DNA from 4 places in the Pseudomonas helvetica genome. Region 4 is predicted to be linked to each of the others. Evidence: predicted binding sites of a transcription regulator. Region 4 holds the regulator's gene; each other region holds the start of a gene.
The links. Region 4 encodes sigma-54, which starts transcription at its own class of promoters, with help from an activator protein. Its sites were predicted from a motif close to ANTGGCATNNANNTTGCTNT; they were not measured.
Positions count from the first base shown of each region.

Region 1: the regulator sigma-54 is predicted to act here: its motif matches at 2,479-2,498, upstream of AABM55_RS08425 (flagellar basal body rod protein FlgF).
Region 2: the regulator sigma-54 is predicted to act here: its motif matches at 2,133-2,152, upstream of AABM55_RS20070 (circularly permuted type 2 ATP-grasp protein).
Region 3: the regulator sigma-54 is predicted to act here: its motif matches at 2,306-2,325, upstream of AABM55_RS09800 (CmpA/NrtA family ABC transporter substrate-binding protein).

Region 1 is NZ_CP150917.1:1,861,232-1,866,170, forward strand. Features, by position in the region: gene phhA (phenylalanine 4-monooxygenase) at 1-340, opposite strand, end outside; gene AABM55_RS08420 (sigma-54-dependent transcriptional regulator) at 622-2,184, shown strand; gene AABM55_RS08425 (flagellar basal body rod protein FlgF) at 2,553-3,293, shown strand; gene flgG (flagellar basal-body rod protein FlgG) at 3,339-4,124, shown strand; gene flgH (flagellar basal body L-ring protein FlgH) at 4,176-4,856, shown strand; gene AABM55_RS08440 (flagellar basal body P-ring protein FlgI) at 4,872-4,939, shown strand, end outside.
Region 2 is NZ_CP150917.1:4,325,937-4,330,875, reverse strand. Features, by position in the region: gene AABM55_RS20090 (YkgJ family cysteine cluster protein) at 53-307, shown strand; gene AABM55_RS20085 (START domain-containing protein) at 349-954, shown strand; gene AABM55_RS20080 (hypothetical protein) at 1,092-1,328, shown strand; gene AABM55_RS20075 (ribonuclease E inhibitor RraB) at 1,540-1,881, shown strand; gene AABM55_RS20070 (circularly permuted type 2 ATP-grasp protein) at 2,184-3,593, shown strand; gene AABM55_RS20065 (alpha-E domain-containing protein) at 3,606-4,556, shown strand; gene AABM55_RS20060 (transglutaminase family protein) at 4,553-4,939, shown strand, end outside.
Region 3 is NZ_CP150917.1:2,147,351-2,152,289, forward strand. Features, by position in the region: gene AABM55_RS09795 (ANTAR domain-containing response regulator) at 366-941, opposite strand; gene AABM55_RS09800 (CmpA/NrtA family ABC transporter substrate-binding protein) at 957-2,168, opposite strand; gene AABM55_RS09805 (quinone-dependent dihydroorotate dehydrogenase) at 2,562-3,581, shown strand; gene AABM55_RS09810 (ribosome modulation factor) at 3,889-4,104, opposite strand; gene rlmKL (bifunctional 23S rRNA (guanine(2069)-N(7))-methyltransferase RlmK/23S rRNA (guanine(2445)-N(2))-methyltransferase RlmL) at 4,650-4,939, shown strand, end outside.
Region 4 is NZ_CP150917.1:5,281,155-5,286,093, reverse strand. Features, by position in the region: gene ptsN (PTS IIA-like nitrogen regulatory protein PtsN) at 1-437, opposite strand, end outside; gene raiA (ribosome-associated translation inhibitor RaiA) at 450-758, opposite strand; gene AABM55_RS24460 (RNA polymerase factor sigma-54) at 868-2,361, opposite strand; gene lptB (LPS export ABC transporter ATP-binding protein) at 2,543-3,268, opposite strand; gene lptA (lipopolysaccharide transport periplasmic protein LptA) at 3,268-3,813, opposite strand; gene lptC (LPS export ABC transporter periplasmic protein LptC) at 3,800-4,372, opposite strand; gene AABM55_RS24440 (HAD family hydrolase) at 4,380-4,904, opposite strand; gene AABM55_RS24435 (KpsF/GutQ family sugar-phosphate isomerase) at 4,904-4,939, opposite strand, start outside.

The DNA of each region.
Region 1 (4,939 bases), 3.0 Mb from region 4:
GGTAATCCAGTTCTTCGCGAGTACGAATAAAGGTCGCGACCGGAAACTGCTTGCTGGCCAGTAATTCAAAGAAGGTCTGGAATGGAATCAGCGCCGGTACCCGGGCAACTTGCCAGCCAGTGGTCTCGCCGAGGACTTTGTTGATTTCGTCGAGTTGCGGAATGCGGTCATGGGGCAGGCCGAGTTTTTCGATGCCGTCCATGTATTCCTGGCACGCACGACCCTCGAGCACTTTCAGCTGGCGAGTGATCAGCGTGTTCCACACTGCATGTTCTTCAGCGGTGTAGTGAATAAAACCTTGCGCATCGGGCTCGCGGGCCACGTATTGCGTCTGCTTCATGCTGCTCTCCTGCAAAGGGATACGTTCTTGTTATGTCTGTTGCCTATGGACCTAGAGATAACCCGAAGTGTGCGACCTTGCAGCAGGTTTGGAGCGTTGCGCGTAGGAGAATTCCCTGATTTTCGTAAAGTATTCGTTACGGATGGGCGGCTGTGGCGTAGGTATTGAGATTTTCTGGTTTTAAAAGGCCCTGGGCTGTCACATAATCTTGACAACAAACTTTGCGCCTCGGCAGAAAAATCCTCGCCATGCGCCTCATTTACCACCGTTCGGGCCTTTATATGCGTATCAAAGTCCACTGCCAGAACCGCATCGGTATCCTGCGCGACATTCTCAACCTGCTGGTGGAGTACGGGATCAACGTCGCCCGGGGTGAGGTCGGCGGCGAGCATGGCAACGCGATCTATCTGCATTGCCCGAACCTGATCAACCTTCAGTTCCAGGCACTGCGTCCGAAGTTCGAGGCCATCACCGGTGTGTTTGGCGTCAAGCGCGTAGGGCTGATGCCCAGCGAGCGTCGGCACATGGAGCTGAACGCCTTGCTCGGCGCGCTGGAGTTTCCGGTGCTGTCGATCGACATGGGCGGCTCGATCGTCGCGGCCAACCGTGCCGCCGCGCAATTGCTCGGGGTGCGGGTGGACGAGGTGCCGGGGATTCCCTTGTCGCGGTATGCCGAGGACTTCGATCTGCCGGAGCTGGTTCGCGCCAATAAATCGCGGATCAATGGCTTGCGGGTCAAGGTCAAAGGCGACGTGTTCCTCGCCGATATCGCGCCGTTGCAATCGGAGCATGACGACAGCGAGGCCATGGCTGGTGCGGTGCTGACGTTGCACCGGGCGGACCGGGTCGGCGAACGCATCTATAACGTGCGCAAGCAGGAGTTGCGCGGTTTCGACAGCATTTTCCAGAGCTCCAAAGTCATGGCCGCGGTGGTGCGTGAAGCGCGGCGCATGGCGCCACTGGATGCGCCACTGCTGATCGAGGGCGAGACTGGCACCGGTAAAGAACTGTTGGCGCGCGCCTGCCATCTGGCCAGCCCGCGTGGACAGTCGCCGTTGATGGCGCTCAACTGTGCCGGGTTACCAGAATCGATGGCCGAGACCGAGCTGTTCGGTTATGGCCCAGGGGCGTTCGAAGGGGCGCGCGCCGAAGGCAAGCTCGGGCTGCTGGAACTGACGGCGGGCGGTACGCTGTTTCTCGATGGTGTCGGGGAAATGAGTCCGCGCTTGCAGGTGAAATTGCTGCGGTTCTTGCAGGACGGTTGCTTCCGCCGGGTCGGCAGCGATGAAGAGGTTTACCTGGATGTGCGGGTGATCTGCGCCACCCAGGTCGATTTGTCTGAACTGTGTGCCAGCGGTGAATTCCGTCAGGATCTTTACCATCGATTGAATGTGCTTTCGCTGCACATCCCGCCGCTGCGTGAATGCCTCGACGGTCTGACGCCGCTGGTCGAGCACTTTCTCGATCAGGCCAGTCGGCAGATTGGTTGTCCACTACCGAAGCTGGCACCGGCGGCGATGGAGCGGCTCAGTCATTACCACTGGCCGGGCAATGTCCGGCAGTTGGAGAACGTGCTGTTTCAGGCGGTTTCGCTGTGTGACGGCGGCACGGTCAAGGCGGAGCATATTCGCCTGCCGGATTACGGCGTGCGCCAGCCTCTGGGGGATTTCTCGCTGGAAGGCGGGCTGGACGAGATTGTCGGGCGTTTCGAAAAGGCGGTGCTGGAGCGGTTGTATTCCGAGTACCCGAGCAGTCGCCTGTTGGGCAAGCGCCTCGGGGTTTCTCATACCACCATCGCCAACAAACTGCGTGAATACGAAGTCGGTAAAGAACCGGGCGCATAGCCTGTGATGGACGAGCTCTTTGTGGCGAGGGAGCTTGCTCCCGCTCGGGCGCGAAGCGGCCGCAACTTCCGTCGGCGGGTAATGCCTGCTGGAACTTCATTGTTGTTTTTGGGGCTGCTTTGCAGCCCAGCGGGAGCAAGCTCCCTCGCCACGGTGAATGTGTCGCGTGTAAAAGGCCGACACTTGCCGTAAGCGGCATAACCGCGCCGGTTTTTCGTCTTTGATGCCATTGCCCATTCTCCTCCAATTCCTCTCAAGTCCTTTGTTTATAGGGCTTCGAACCCCTGCGTGAAAGTTGGTCTGCAAATTGCTTGAGGCTCAACAGTACAGCGGTGGGCGGCAAACGTCCGACATGCAGAGGAAAGACTGTGGACAAGTACCTTTATGTGGCAATGACCGGCGCCAGCCAGAACGCACTGGCGCAAAAGGCTCATGCCAACAACCTGGCGAACATCTCCACCAACGGTTTTCAGAAAGACCTGGAGCAGGCGCGGTCGATGCCGGTGTTTGGCGACAGCTTTCCGGCGCGAGCGTTTGCCCTGTCCGAACGTCCGGCCACCGACTTCTCTCCAGGCGCGATGATTGAAACCGGTCGCGACCTTGATGTAGCGGTTCAGGGCAGCGGCTGGATTGCCGTACAGAATCCGAGCGGTGGTGAAAGCTATGTGCGCACCGGCAGCCTGAATGTCGACGCCTTGGGCGTGTTGCGCGCCGGCAACGGCATGCCGGTCATGGGCAACGGTGGCCCGATTGCCGTGCCGCCCGAGCAGAAAATCGAAGTCGGCCAGGACGGCACCATCAGCATTCGGTCAATGGGTGAAGGTCCGCGCGTCATCGCAGAAATCGACCGCATCAAGCTGGTCAACCCGGACATCAAGAACATGACCAAGGGGCTGGACGGTTCGATCAACACCGCAGACGGCAAGCCGGCACCGGTCGATGCCAATGTGCAACTGGTGTCGGGCTTCCTTGAGTCGAGCAACGTCAATGCCGTTGAAGAGATGACTTCGGTGTTGGCCTTGTCCAAGCAATTCGAGCTGCACATCAAGATGATGAACACCGCCAAAGACGACGACCAGGCCATGGCTCGGGTCTTGCAGATCAGCTAATTATCAGAACGTCGCGCCGTAAAACAGGCGCACGAGGAGAATTGAATGCTTCCGGCTCTATGGGTTGCCAAAACAGGTCTGTCCGCCCAGGACACCAACCTGACGACTATTTCCAACAACCTGGCAAACGTATCGACCACGGGTTTCAAGCGTGACCGTGCCGAGTTCCAGGACTTGTTGTACCAGATCAAGCGTCAGCCAGGCGCCCAGTCGACCCAGGACAGCGCACTGCCGTCGGGTCTGCAATTGGGTACCGGTGTGCGCATTGTCGGCACTCAGAAAAACTTCACCGCCGGTAGCCTGCAAACCACCGACCAACCGCTGGACATGGCGGTCGACGGTCGCGGTTTCTTCCAGATCCTGCAGCCGGATGGCACCACCGCCTACACCCGTGACGGTACGTTCCACCTGGACTCCAATGGCCAGATCGTCAACGCCAGCGGCTTTGCCCTGGAACCGGCCATCGTCATTCCGAACAATGCACAGACCTTCACCGTCGGTCGTGACGGCACCGTGTCGATCACCGTTCCAGGCGCTGCTGCCGCGCAAGTGATCGGCAACCTGCAAACCGCCGACTTCATCAACCCGGCCGGTCTGCAGGCGATGGGCAACAACCTGTTCCAGGAAACCGCCGCCAGTGGCGCGCCGCAAATCGGTACGCCGGGCCTGAACGGTTTTGGTACCACGCTGCAGAACACCCTGGAAACCTCCAACGTCAGCACCGTTGAAGAGATGGTCAACATGATCACCACTCAACGCGCTTACGAGATGAACTCCAAGGTGATTTCTACCGCCGACCAGATGCTCTCGTTCGTAACGCAGAATCTGTAATCAAGTCTATGAGGCGGCATGAAGCCGCCTGCAACACCGTGAGGTAGGGTCATGAATCGCTTTGTATCTGTTCTCGCATTGAGTGGGATCGCCGTGCTCGCGGGCTGCGTCGGTCCGACGCCGAAGCCCAATGACCCGTACTACGCGCCCGTGTTGCCTCGTACACCGCTGCCTGCAGCGGCGAACAACGGCTCGATCTATCAGGCCGGTTTCGAGCAGAACCTGTACAGCGACCGCAAGGCGTTCCGGGTCGGTGACATCATCACCATCACCCTGAACGAGAAGACCCAGGCCAGTAAAAACGCCAACTCCCAGGTGGACAAGACCAGCAAGGCCGGAATCGGTCTGACCTCGTTGTTTGGTGGCACCCCGGCCGCCAACAGTCCGCTGAGTCTGGGTGCCAATTACAACGGTGACCGCGCCACCAAGGGCGACAGCAAGGCAGGGCAGGGCAACAGTCTGGTCGGTTCGATCACCGTCACCGTTGCCGACGTGCTGCCCAACGGCATCATTGCCGTGCGTGGCGAGAAGTGGATGACCCTCAACACCGGTGATGAGCTGGTGCGCATTGCCGGTCTGGTCCGGGCAGACGATATCGCTACCGATAACACGGTGCCGTCGACGCGTATCGCTGATGCACGGATCACCTATTCGGGCACCGGTTCGTTTGCCGACGCGAGTCAGCCAGGCTGGTTCGACCGTTTCTTCCTAAGCCCGCTGTTCCCTTTCTAGGTGATGAAACGACTCATGTTTAATTTCAAGCACCTGATGGCGGCCGTGTTGTTGCTGTCCACCTCCCTCGGCGTTCAGGCCGA
Region 2 (4,939 bases), 960 kb from region 4:
TACTCTAGTCCACGTTATCCAACACATTACCCGTCGCGAGGAGCGTGTCGTCATGAACTGCCGTGAAGGCTGTGGCGCCTGTTGCATTGCCCCTTCCATCAGCACACCCATCCCCGGCATGCCAAACGGCAAAGCGGCGGGAGAACGTTGTGTGCAACTGTCTGTCGATAATCTGTGCCGTATTTTCGGCAAGCCTGAACGGCCGGCGGTCTGTGGCGCGTTTCAGGCGGATGTCGAGGTGTGTGGCAACAGCCGGGAAGAAGCCATCAAGTTGATCGGTTGGTGGGAGAAAATGACCGCGGCGTAGTGTGTTCAACGAACGGAACTTCAACAATAAGGAATAAGACTATGGGTTCGCTGCATCGTATCGCTGTGTTGTGTGGTTTGACCGTTCTGTTGGCCACGACAGCCCAGGCCGAAGACTGGAAAACTGCCAAGGATGAGGACGGAATCAAGGTTTCCCTGAGTGAAGTCGCCGGGTCTCAGTACAAGGCCTACCGCGGTGTGACCGTAATGAAGACCTCCGTGGCCAAGTTGCGCGCGCTTCAGGAAGACGTGCCTGGCGCGTGTGCCTGGATTCATGAGTGCAAGGTGCAGAAGTTGCTCAAGCACGAAGGCGATCAAAGCTGGACCTACACGCAGTTCAGCACCCCATGGCCGGTGACTGCGCGTGACTCGGTATTGCACGTGACTACTGTCGAAGGCGCCGATGGCAGCCTGACGCGTAAGCTTGAAGGCGTACCGACCTACCTGCCTGAAGAAAAAGGCTTTGTTCGTGTCACCCAGGTCCAGGGTTTCTGGAAACTTGTTCCAAAAGGCGCGGACCAGGTCGAAGTGACCTATCAGGTTCACACCGAACCAGGTGGTAGCGTGCCGTCCTGGCTGGCCAACAAGTTTGTGGTCGACGCACCCTTCAATACCTTGAAAGCCCTGAAAGCACGCGCCGAGAAGTAATGCCGTGCTTTTCGCAAAGAGGCTGCCAACCGGCGGCCTTTTTCATATCAAACCGATGGATTCAGGAGGAACGATTTTCCGGTATTCGGGGTCGAGATGTTGTAAGCCCATCTGTGGGTTTTACCAAGGAGGCACCGATGCAAAAGTGGGAAGTCACCTTCGTAGATGATCACGGCGTGCAGACCGTGGAGCAATTCGATTGCGAACAAAAACCCACGATGGAGCGGGCCGCGCAATTGATTCGCTCAAAACTCCTCCCTGTTCCGGCCGAGCTCGATCTCAATGATCTGGAGGGGCGAACCGAGGACCCGACGGTCAAAAGCCTGAAAGATCAGAACAGCATTGAAATTCTCAGTATCACGCCAATTGCATAACCACTTGATGCGACTCGCAAACAGGCCTTGGCAGCAACTCTGACTTGGGGCTACTCTGCAAACGAGATCAGCGAATGGATCGCTAAGGTCTGGTCTTGTCAGCTACATGCTTGTTTCCCGGCGGCAATTTGATTGCCGTATCGCCCTCACCATTCGGTTGCGGGCGCAGGGAGTACGGAAAGTCTATCCATCAGTTTGAGGAGGACGTTTCATGAGCACAGCCTATCAAGAAGACATCAGCAGCAGTGTGCTGCGCCGCATGAAAGAAGGCGGTTTTGATTTTTCACGGTTCCATCCCATCGAGTTCTACGCCATTTTTCCGGATGAGGAGCGGGCACGCAGGGCGGCAGGGCATTTTCGCGGTGAGTCCTTGAATGCGCAGGTCAGCGTGCGTGATGACGGTGCCTGGCATTTGGAGTTGAGCAAGGTGATGTACGCCACTTATGGCGGCATCGGTGACTTTGAACAGGACTTTGAGGCGGTGGTCGAGCCTTTGGGGGGGATTATCGAAGGATGGGGCGTCAAGCAGGAGGTACGAGGGCTACTCGCATAACACTATGAACAGCGACAACACTCAGCAACGGCTGACCTCAGGGTTGGCCGTTTTCGTTTTCGGACATTGAGAAGTCAAAGGATCGCAACCGCACACAGGCCGTGAAATCAACTCTGGCTAGGCGGGTATTGACCATGAGCATTGCTTCGCAATGAAGCGGGGGACGAACGGGTTGGGGCATTTACTGCACAGGATTGGTGCGGCGTGTCTTCGGTGATTAGCCAACCGATTGATAGTAAAGCGTTTATGCCACTGGCACGGGCCTTGCGAAGTCCAGGTGTCCGGGTGACAAGGAGTACGGCATGATCCGCACCTATTTTGATGAAATGTACGACGCTGGCGGCCTGGTCCGCCCGCACTATCGGGAGTTCGCCCGTTGGTTAGCTGAAACGCCTGACGAGCTTTTGGCACAACGGCGACGCGAGGCCGATCTGTTATTTCATCGTGCCGGGATAACCTTCACGCTCTATGGTGATGAGCAGGGGACAGAGCGCCTGATTCCCTTCGACACCATTCCCCGCAGCATCCCCGCCAGCGAATGGCGGATCGTTGAGCGCGGCTGTATTCAGCGGGTCAAGGCATTGAACATGTTCCTCGCCGACCTGTATCACGAGCAGCGCATCATCAAGGCCGGCATCATCCCGGCCGAACAAGTGCTGGCCAACGAGCAATACCAGCTCGCCATGCAAGGGCTGGATCTGCACCGCGATATCTATTCGCACATCTCTGGCGTCGATCTGGTGCGCGATGGCGACGGCACGTACTACGTGCTCGAAGACAATTTGCGCACGCCCAGTGGCGTCAGCTACATGCTCGAAGACCGCAAGATGATGATGCGGCTCTTCCCCGAGTTGTTCGCCGCCCAGCGCATCGCGCCCATCGATCATTACCCGAACCTGTTGCTCGACACGCTGAAAAGCTCCAGCCCGCTGGACAATCCGAGTGTCGTGGTACTGACTCCCGGGCGCTTCAACAGTGCGTTCTTCGAGCACGCGTTTCTGGCGCGGGAGATGGGCGTGGAGCTGGTGGAAGGCGCGGACCTGTTTGTGCGCGACGACAAGGTGTTCATGCGCACCACGGACGGGCCGAAAGCCGTCGACGTGATCTACCGTCGCCTCGACGATGCTTTCCTCGATCCGTTGGCGTTCAATCCGGATTCGATGCTCGGCGTTCCAGGACTGCTGTCGTCCTATCGCTCCGGCAATGTGGTGCTGGCAAATGCCATCGGCACCGGTGTCGCGGACGACAAGTCGGTTTATCCGTTCGTGACCGAGATGATTCGTTTCTACCTGGACGAAGAACCAATCCTGAAGAACGTGCCGACCTGGCAGTGTCGCAACCCGTCAGAGCTTTCTCACGTGTTGGCGAACCTGCCTGAGCTGGTGGTCAAGGAAACCCAGGGTTCCGGTGGTTACGGAATGCTGGTCGGGCCCGCGGCCACCGCCGCCGAAATCGAAGCGTTCCGCGCACGCATCAAGGCCAAGCCCCACGCGTATATCGCCCAACCGACGTTGTCCCTGTCGACCTGCCCGACGTTTGTCGAAAACGGCATCGCGCCGCGGCACATCGACTTGCGTCCATTTGTCCTGTCTGGCCGCGAAACCCGGGTCGTACCCGGTGGCCTTACCCGTGTAGCCCTGCGCGAAGGATCCCTGGTGGTCAATTCGTCCCAGGGTGGCGGAACCAAGGACACCTGGGTGGTCGAGGATTGAAGGAAACCTGCCATGTTAAGTAGAACCGCCTCGGATTTGTACTGGATGTCGCGTTACCTGGAACGGGCGGAAAACCTCGCACGGATGCTCGACATCAGTTATTCGCTGTCATTGATGCCGCAGGATGGGCGCGGCGATGGTCTGCACGAATTGGCGATGCCCTTGCTGATCACCGGCACGCTGGACGATTACCTTGAGCGCCACGGTCAATTGCATGCCGAGCGTTTGCTGCACTTCTTCGCCCTGGATTCGGCGAACCCGGCCAGTATCTACAGTTGTCTCGGCGCCGCGCGGGCCAGTGCTCACGCAGTACGTGGGCGGATTACTGCCGACATGTGGGAAAACATCAACGCAACCTGGCTGGAGATTCGCGGTATCGCCGAACAGGGCCTCAGTCGCTATGGCATGAGCCGTTTCTGCGAGTGGATCAAAGAACGTTCCCACCTGTTCCGGGGCGCGTGCTACGGCACCATCATGCGCAACGATGCCTTCCGTTTCATTCGCCTGGGGACCTTCATCGAAAGGGCCGACAACACGCTACGCCTGCTCGATGCCCGCTACGAAATGGCCGGTGATCAGGCCGAGGCGGTCAGCGATGGTACGGCCCACGCGTATTACCAGTGGAGTGCGTTGCTGCGGGCTTTGTCGTCGTTCGAGGCGTACACCGAGATCTACCGCGACGCGCCTGGCGCGAGGCACGTCGCCGAGCTGTTGCTGCTACGTGCCGACGTACCGCGTTCGCTGCGTGCCTGCACTGAGGAAATCGACCAGATCCTCTCCAGCCTGCCGGGGACCAATGGCCGTCCTGCGCAACGTCTGGCAGCAGAAGTGGATGCGCGGCTGCGTTACACCGGTATCAACGAAATCCTCGACGAAGGCCTGCACGCCTGGCTGACCGAGTTCATCCCGCTGGTGCGCCAGTTGGGCAACGCCATACACAGTTCCTATCTGGAGGCTGCATGAGACTTTCCATTAGCCACGAGACCACCTATCACTACGAAGATCAGGTGCGGGCAAGCATCCAGTATTTGCGATTGACGCCTCACGACAGCGAGCGTCAGCACGTACTGAGCTGGCAGCTCGACCTGCCACGGCCAGTGCGTGCGCAACTCGATCCGTTTGGCAACATCCTGCATGTGCTGACGATGGACGAGCCGCATGAGGCGATCATCATCGGCGCACAAGGCCTGGTGGACATCGATGAGTTGCGTGAGGCCGAGCATGAGAGCCAGTCAGCTCTGCCGTTCTTGCGTTTCACTCGACTGACCGAGGCGGATGAAGCGTTACGCGCATTCGCCGAGAAGCAATGTCACCAACGGCGCGATCGCACAGCGTTGATCGACTTG
Region 3 (4,939 bases), 3.1 Mb from region 4:
AAGAGTCTCGAAGGGAGTCATGAGCTTTGCGGTGGCGCGCCGCGACGGCCGCACCACCGGCCCCGGGCTGTGGGGCCAAAACGAAAAAACGCCGCAACCCGCTGCACTTGCGCGAAAGGGGTATGCGACGTCTTTGTCGTAGGTGGGGCAACCGCCGTTGGTTACCTGTGTGGTTTACCTAGCGAGATCTGTGCCAATAACTAGCTATTGTGGCGAGGGAGCTTGCTCCCGTCGGCCGGTCCGCGCTCGGGCGGATCAGTCGTGATCTGGCTGACGGGCTTTAACTGACACTATGCGCTGGCGGGTTTTTGGGGGGGGCGCTTCGCACCCCAGCGGGAGCAAGCTCCCTCGCCACAAAGGTCGGCTCAGCCCAGCAATTCGCTCATGGCAATGATCTGTTCGGCCACCTGGATCAGCTTCTGCTGACGGCTCATGGCCTGGCGGCGCATCAGGGTGTAGGCCTGTTCTTCATTGCAGTCCTTCATTTTCATCAGCAAGCCCTTGGCCAGTTCAATGCGCTTGCGCTCGGCCAGTTGCTGGTCGCGGGCCTGGAGTTGGGCACGCAAGGCCTGATCGCTTTCAAAGCGTGCCATGGCCACGTCGAGGATCGGTTGCAGGCGCGCGGCATGAATGCCTTCGACGATGTAGGCGCTGACGCCGGACTTGATTGCCTGGCGCATCACGTCCGGGTCGTGCTCGTCGGTGAACATCACGATGGGCCGTGGCTGGTCGCGGCTGACCAGCACCACTTGCTCCAGCACATCACGGCTCGGTGACTCGGTATCGATCAGGATCACGTCCGGACGCACCGTTTCGACGCGCGCAGGCAGGTCGATGGTCAGGCCTGATTCATCGATCACCTCAAACCCGGCTTCGGTCAGCGCGGCCTTGAGCCGCCCGACCTTTTTCGCGGTGTCGTTGATCAGCAGGATACGCAACATATTTGCAGCCTCCTGTCAGCGGCGGGCGAGAAGAGCGGGGGTGTCGGCCATGGCGTGCAGCTTGAAGCTGCGGGCATACGCCGCCGGGTCCGAGCCATTCCATATTTTACCGTCGATCAACTGGCTGCTGCGCATTTCCTGATCCCGGGCCGCGATGCCCAGCGCACTGGCGGCATCGCGATAGACACCAAGTTGCTGGACCTGACGCGCCACCTGCAGATAGTCCGGGTCTTCGCGCAGCAGGCCCCAGCGCCGGAATTGAGTCATGAACCACATGCCGTCGGAAAGGTACGGCAGGTTGACGTCGCCACCGCCATGGAAGCGCAACGCGTGAGGGTCCTGCCAGCGATTGCCCAGGCCGTCGGCATAATCGCCCAGCAAGCGCGGTTCGATGCAGTCGAGCGGTGCATCCAGGTATTCGGCAGCACTCAATAGTTGCGCGGTGCTGCGGCGGTTTTCGGTACTTTGCTCGATGAAGCGACTGGCCTCCAGGATCGCCATGACCAGTGCCCGTGCGGTGTTCGGGTATTGCTCGACGAAGGCGCGGGTGCAGCCGAGGACTTTTTCCGGGTGGTCGGGCCAGATGGTCTGGCTTGTCGCCAGGGTGAAGCCGAGGTTCTGCTTCACCGCACTGGCGCTCCAGGGTTCGCCGACGCAGAAACCGTCGATCCGTCCGGCCTGCAAGTGCGCGACCATTTGTGGCGGTGGCACCACGACGCTGTCGACATCCTGCAACGGATGGATGCCCTGGCTCGCCAGCCAGTAATACAACCACATGGCGTGGGTGCCAGTGGGGAAGGTCTGGGCGAAGGTGAGTTTTGGGCGACTTTGGTGCACGTGACGTTCCAGCGCTTCAGGACCGGTCACGCCCAGCGCTTGCAGGCCATGAGAAAGGTTGATGCTCTGGCCGTTCTGGTTCAGCCCCATCAGCACGGCCATGTCCGTCGCGGCGACGCCGCCGATGCCCAGATGCACCGCATAGATCAAACCATAGAGGCTGTGGGCGGCATCCAGTTCACCGCTGACCAGTTTGTCCCGCAGGTTGGCCCACGACGACTGGCGCTTGAGGTTCAGGGTCAACCCGTAGGGTTGGGCGAAGCCCTGAGTCGCCGCAACCACCACGGATGCGCAGTCGCTCAGGGCCATGAAACCGAGGTTGATCGCGGTCTTTTCCGGGGCATCGCTGCCATTGACCCAGGCCAGCGGTCCTGCTTCAGGTTCAGTCATCACATAAGCACCTTGCATGAAAAAAGCGCCGTACCCAGGCCCCAAGTGCAAACCAGGCCAGGTGACGACGCCGTTGTCCTTTTTAATCGTTACCTGGCACGCATCCCGCCATTGGCATGGGTGCCGATGTGAGTACCAGTGCAAGGCATATGCCATGCAGGCCGTGTGAAAACTACTGCACTCGACAATCCTGCGTTAAAAACAGGCTCGGAATGCTCATTTACAACCCGTAAACTCCGCTTCCTCGCCTGTTTTTGCCTTGTCTTGCCTTCGCTCGCTACGTTTTCACACGGCCTGCACTGATGGCTGATTTCATCACGCACCTCGCTTGCGACCCCGATGCACGGCTATAATCGCCGCCTTATTTCGCCGCCAACCGAGTCAAATCCGCCCATGTATACCCTGGCCCGCCAACTGTTGTTCAAACTCTCCCCGGAAACCTCCCACGATCTGTCCCTGGACCTGATCGGCGCAGGTGGGCGTTTGGGTCTCAATGGCTTGCTGTGCAAGGCGCCAGCGCAGTTGCCAGTGAATGTCATGGGCCTGGACTTCCCGAATCCGGTGGGGCTGGCGGCCGGTCTGGACAAGAACGGCGCAGCGATCGATGGGTTTGCGCAATTGGGTTTTGGCTTCGTTGAAATCGGCACCATCACCCCGCGTCCGCAACCGGGCAATCCAAAGCCACGGATTTTCCGCTTGCCGCAAGCCGAGGCGATCATCAACCGCATGGGGTTCAACAACCTCGGCGTCGATCATCTGCTGGCGCGTGTGGCAGCGGCCAAATACAAGGGCGTGCTGGGGATCAACATCGGCAAGAACTTCGATACGCCGGTTGAGCGTGCGGTCGACGACTACCTGATCTGCCTGGACAAGGTTTACGCCCACGCCAGTTACGTGACGGTCAACGTCAGCTCGCCGAACACCCCGGGCCTGCGCAGCCTGCAATTTGGTGATTCGCTCAAGCAACTGCTCGAAGCCTTGCGTCAGCGTCAGGAAGATCTGGCTCAACGCCACGGCAAGCGTGTACCGCTGGCGATCAAGATTGCACCGGACATGACTGACGAAGAAACCGTTCAGGTGGCACAAGCGCTGATCGACACCGGGATGGACGCGGTGATTGCGACCAACACCACCCTGAGCCGCGTAGGCGTCGAAGGCATGGAATACGGTGACGAGGCGGGCGGCTTGTCCGGCGCTCCGGTGCGCGACAAGAGCACTCACACGGTCAAGGTGTTGGCAGCCGAGTTGGCCGGGCGTTTGCCGATCATCGCGGTGGGCGGTATTACCGAAGGCAAGCACGCGGCTGAGAAAATCGCTGCGGGCGCCAGTCTGGTGCAGCTCTACTCTGGCTTCATTTACAAAGGCCCTGCGTTGATTCGCGAATCGGTGGATGCCATCGCCGCCCTGAGATAACCCCAACCCACGTGGCGAGAGGCCTTTGTGGCGAGGGAGCTTGCTCCCGCTGGGGCGCGAAGCGGCCCTAAAATCAGCAAATGCGGTGCATCAGGAATAACGCGGTGTCTGGATAGGGGCCGCTTCGCTGCCCAGCGGGAGCAAGCTCCCTCGCCACACAGTATTTCATCGTTGGTTTTGAGTTGATTGCAGGAATAAAAAAGGGCTCCTCGAAGGAGCCCCTGGGCCGAAGCCCGCCGTCCGGAGAGGACGTGCGTGGTTAAGTCGTTACATATTCAGATTTTCGTGTCGGAGTGTGTGCCCTGTTTTAGCCGACGGCGTGAAGTTCGTTGAGTCTATGGATTCCCGCAGTGCCGGTCATACCGTCCCAGTTGTCGCCGCGTCCTTCTCGCCAGCCGTTGATCCAGGCTTGGCGTACCGACGGTAGAGTAAAGGGGCAAAGCTCACGGGATTTTCCACCAACGCCATATTGATATCCGCGCAAAAATGCTCTTTCCAACGGATCACGCTTAAGTCTTCTCATAGGGTGTTTCCCTCACTTGTTGACTGTATTTGTCGCGTCGACCTCGATTGAGGTCAGGCAGAAAAATTTCTGCCGTTGGTGGCTCGCTGCCGGCGTCACGAGCCAAGGTGTTGACGTCGTTGCGGCGTCAACCTGTGTTGAGTTCTAACCAATGCGTCACATCGAGGGAATGATCGTTTTGTCATAAGGACGTAACGATAATGATGCTAAGGCCATAAGTAACACGATGTAATTCCCGTGTTCATTGACCAAAGCTCGCTATGATCAGCCTTTCACTGGATGATGAGGCTAATGATTGAGTAAAAATGTCCACCCGTTGCACTCGGGTACTATTCGACGAAGGGTCGAGTTATGACATTTTGTTGCACAGAATTTTTTATCTGCCCTGGCATCTAAGCTCATTCAACCGGTTGGTTGGGTGAGCGGCCAGGGTGGGGCGGCACACTTTCGTGCCACGCGAGCGCTCTTCAAGAAAAGCGCTTGATTGAAAACCGAGCGGTCAATGCGTTGCCCGTTCACTTATTGCTAAAGGCCCTGGAACTCCCATGTCGGATCGTTACGAACTCTTCCTCACTTGCCCCAAGGGCCTCGAAGGCCTGCTGATCGAGGAAGCCGTCGGGCTTGGCCTTGAGGAAGCGCGCGAGCACACGTCGGCTGTGCGCGGCATGGCCGACATGGAAACGGCTTATCGCTTGTGCCTGTGGTCGCGTCTGGCTAACCGGGTGCTGCTGGTGCTCAAGCGTTTTCCGATGAAGGATGCCGAAGACCTGTACCACGGCGTGCTGGATATCGAGTGGCAAGACCACATGCTCAATGACGGCACCCTGGCCGTCGA
Region 4 (4,939 bases):
ACCTGATACAGGGCTTCATTACTTTTTGCGCTGCGCAGGCGATCACGGACTTCTTTACGATCGAGCATGCTGGCGATCTGGCGCAGCAGTTCCAGGTGCGCATCGGTAGCGGCTTGCGGGACCAGCAGAACGAATAGCAGGTCGACCGGAGCGCCGTCGATGGCGTCGAAATCTATAGGAGCGTCCAGGTGCATCAAGGCACTGATGGGCGACTCGCAACCTTTGAGGCGGCAGTGGGGGATGGCGATGCCGTTGCCAAAACCGGTGGAGCCGAGTTTTTCACGGGCGACCAGACTCTCGAAGACATCCTGCATGGCCAGACCCGGCACTTCGCGGGCGATCAGGTTGGCAATTTGTTCGAGGGCTTTCTTTTTACTGCCGCCCGGCACGTTCACCAAAGAACGGCCGGGGGTCAGGATGTTTTCAAGTCGGATCATGGGTTGGGAGTGTTAACGACCGGTCGCGCCCTGGAGGAGGCTCTGGGTCTTTTCCTTATGCTTTTTGAGTTGTTTATCCAGCTTGTCGGTCAGGGCGTCGATCGCGGCATACATGTCGTTATGCTCAGCGTTGGCGACCACTTCTCCACCGGGGATATGCAGCGTGGCTTCGATTTTCTGCAGCAGCTTCTCGACGGTCAACGTGACCTGCACATTGGTGATCTTGTCGAAATGCCTTTCTAATCGGTCGAGCTTTTCGCCGATGTAGATGCGCAGGGGTTCGGTCACTTCCAGTTGGTGTCCACTGATGTTGACTTGCATACAGCTTCTCCTTCGTTGCCAGTGCATAAGGCGGCAGGCTGGCTTGCCTGCCACTAGAGCGTGTCCGAAAAGCTTTCGAACACACCCTGGAACGCTATGGCGTAGCCCGTCACATCAACCGCTTGCGTTCGCTCGAAGGCGCGATCCCCAGGGACTCGCGGTACTTGGCGACGGTGCGGCGGGCCACCTGAATGCCTTGTGCCTCCAGTAAACCAGCGATCTTGCTGTCACTCAACGGCTTTTTCTGATTTTCCGCTGCAACCAGTTTTTTGATGATTGCGCGGATCGCTGTGGACGAGCATTCGCCGCCTTCAGAGGTGCTGACATGGCTGGAGAAAAAGTATTTCAGTTCATAAATACCGCGTGGGGTATGCATGAATTTTTGCGTGGTCACCCGTGAAATCGTCGACTCGTGCATGCCGACCGCTTCAGCGATGTCATGCAGGACCAAAGGCTTCATGGCCTCATCGCCGTACTCAAGGAAGCCGCGCTGGTGCTCGACGATCTGGGTAGCGACTTTCATCAGGGTTTCGTTGCGGCTTTGCAGGCTCTTGATGAACCAGCGCGCTTCCTGCAACTGATTGCGCATGAAGGTGTTGTCGGCGCTGGTGTCGGCGCGGCGGACAAAGCCGGCGTATTGCGGGTTGACGCGCAGGCGCGGAACCGACTCCTGGTTCAACTCCACCAGCCAGCGCTCGTTGTCTTTGCGCACGATGACGTCGGGAACGACGTACTCGGCTTCGCTGGACTCGATTTGCGAGCCTGGACGCGGATTCAGGCTTTGCACCAGTTCGATGACCTGGCGTAGCTCATCTTCCTTGAGCTTCATGCGGCGCATCAGTTGGCTGTAGTCGCGGCTGCCCAGCAGGTCGATGTAATCGATGACGAGGCGCTTGGCCTCAGCCAGCCAAGGGGTCTTGGCGGGCAATTGACGCAGTTGCAGCGACAGGCATTCGCTGAGGTTGCGTGCGCCGATACCGGCCGGCTCGAATTGCTGGATGCGATGCAGGACGGCTTCGATCTCGTCGAGCTCGATGTCCAGTTCCGGATCGAAGGCTTCGAGGATTTCCTCGAGGGTTTCGTCCAGGTAGCCCTGATTGTTGATGCAATCGATCAGGGTCACCGCGATCAGTCGATCGGTGTCGGACATCGGTGCCAGGTTCAATTGCCAGAGCAGATGACTCTGCAGGCTTTCGCCGGCGGAAGTGCGAGTGGTGAAGTCCCATTCGTCGTCATCGTTGCTCGGCAGGCTGCTGGCGCTGGTCTGGTAAACGTCTTCCCAGGCGGTGTCGACCGGCAGTTCGTTAGGGATGCGCTCATTCCAGTCGCCTTCCTCAAGGTTGTCTACCGTCGGCGCGGTTTCCTGGTAGGAGGGTTCCTGGATGTCGGTGTTGGGTTTCTGCTCGATATTGTCCGCCATCGGGTCGGCGTTATCGAAGTCGTCGCCTTCTTCCTGGCGTTCGAGCATTGGATTGGACTCCAGTGCCTCCTGGATTTCCTGTTGCAGGTCCAGGGTCGACAATTGGAGCAGGCGGATGGCCTGTTGCAGCTGCGGTGTCATCGTCAGCTGCTGGCCCATTCTCAAGACTAGCGATGGTTTCATGGCAGGGGCTTAACACCTTATTCGCCGGCGCACATGCGCCATCCACTACAGGGCGCCGGAGCGCCAAACATAAGCAAATTATATGCCTGAAACTGAAGTGTTTGCCTAGAGCGCTGTAACAATAAATACGTATAGTTTTATTGGGGCAAGCGCTCCGGCGACTGACCAGACACCTCAGTGCTTACAGGCGGAACTCATGGCCCAGATACACTTCCTTGACCAGGTCGTTGGCCAGGATGGTTTCGGCGTCGCCTTCGGCGATCAATTGACCGTCGTTGACGATGTAGGCGGTTTCGCAGATGTCCAGGGTTTCACGGACGTTGTGGTCCGTGATCAGCACGCCGATACCCTTGGCCTTGAGGTGATGAATGATCTGCTTGATGTCGCCCACCGAAATCGGGTCCACGCCGGCGAAAGGTTCGTCGAGCAGGATGAATTTCGGTGCCGTGGCCAGGGCGCGAGCGATTTCCACACGGCGACGTTCGCCACCGGAAAGGCTCATGCCGAGGTTGTCGCGGATATGGTTGATGTGGAATTCCTGCAACAGGCTTTCCAGCTCTTTGCGACGACCGGCCTTGTCGAGTTCCTTGCGGGTCTCGAGGATGGCCATGATGTTGTCGGCGACCGAGAGTTTGCGGAAGATCGACGCTTCTTGTGGCAGATAGCCAATACCCGCTCGTGCACGACCGTGCATTGGCTGGTGGCTGACGTCCAGGTCGTCGATCAGTACGCGCCCCTGATCGGCCTGGACCAGGCCCACGATCATGTAGAAGCAGGTTGTCTTGCCGGCACCGTTCGGGCCAAGCAGGCCGACGATCTGGCCGCTGTCGATCGACAGGCTGACGTCACGCACGACCTGGCGGCTCTTGTAGCTCTTGGCCAGATGCTGGGCTTTCAGAGTTGCCATTACTGGGCCTTCTGCTCGTCGGTTTTCTTTTTCGGCTGGATCACCATATCGACCCGTGGGCGCGGCGCAGTGACCGAGGCACCGGTAGCGCGGCCTGCGTTAGCAACCTGCTTGACGGTGTCGTAGACGATTTTCTCGCCTTCGGTGGTGTTGCCTTCGTTGATCACCTTGGCACGGTCGATCAGTACGATGCGGTTTTGCGCGGCATGGTACTGGATAGTCACCCCGTAGCCCTGGACGGGTTTGGTGTCGGTCGGCTTTTGCAACTGCTCGAAATACGCCAGGTTGCCCACCGAGGTCACGACATCGATATCGCCGGCCTTGGTGCGGGTGATGGTCACGGTGTTGCCTTTGATGATCATCGAGCCCTGGGTAATGATCACGTCACCTTTGTAGGTGGCCACGCCATTCTTGTCGTCCAGCTGAGCATCGTCAGCCTGAATGCGAATGGGTTGCTGGCTATCGTTCGGCAGAGCCCAGGCGCTCACGCTTCCCAGTGCTGCGCCCAGACTGAGCAAAATAGGGAGAGTTTTAACGAGCCTCATACTGTCCTCTTACGTTCGATAGCAGGTGTATCCTGCTGTCTTTCAAATACGCTTTCATTCCGTTACCAGTCGATACACCACCAGCGCCGTCGATTCTAACGGCTTGCTGGGTCTGCGCATATTGCTGTTGCGGGAATACCGTCATACGACTACTGGTAATCAGCATCGGGCGGTTCTGCTCGTCCGTGCGTGCGATACGTACCGAGTCGATCAATTCAACTTCAGTGCCGCCTGAATTGACCTCGCCACGCTTGCTCTGGATGTGCCAGGGGTACGCGGTGCCCCGATACATGTTCAGGTCGGGGTTGGTCAGCAGGGTGATGTCGGTTGCTTTGACGTGCTCGACCTTGTCGGATGTCAGGTCATACTGCAATTTGCCATCGGGCAGGTACTGCACGCTGTGGGCGTTGATGGCGTAGTAGTCGATCTGGCTCTCGTCGACGTGCGCTACCGGCTTGTCGAGAAAGCGTTCCGGGCTGATGTTCCAGTAGCCAACGGCCGCGAGCAACGCGGCAATGACCCCGAAAAACACTATGTTGCGAATTTTCTTGCTCAGCATAAGTGGCTCACAGGTACGCGGCATTAGCCGCTTCAAGGTTGCCCTGGGCACGCAGGATCAGCTCACAGAACTCGCGAGCGGCACCTTCGCCGCCACGGGCCTGAGTGATGCCGTGAGCGTTTTCGCGGACGAAGCTGGCGGCGTTGGCCACTGCCATGCCCAGGCCAACACGGCGAATCACCGGCAGATCCGGCAGGTCGTCGCCCAGGTAGGCAACCTGTTCATAGCTTAGGCCCAGTTGCGCCAGAAGCTCGTCGAGCACTACCAGTTTGTCCTCGCGGCCCTGATACAGGTGAGGAATACCAAGGTTTTTGGCGCGTCGCTCGACCACCGGGGTCTTGCGTCCGCTGATGATGGCGGTCGTCACGCCGGAGGCCATCAGCATTTTGATGCCCTGGCCGTCGAGCGTGTTGAAGGTCTTGAATTCGCTGCCGTCTTCGAGAAAGTACAGGCGGCCGTCGGTCAGCACGCCATCGACGTCGAAGACCGCGAGCTTGATGTTTTTGCCGCGTTGCAGCAGGTCCGTGCTCATTACATTACTCCCGCGCGCAGCAAGTCGTGCATGTT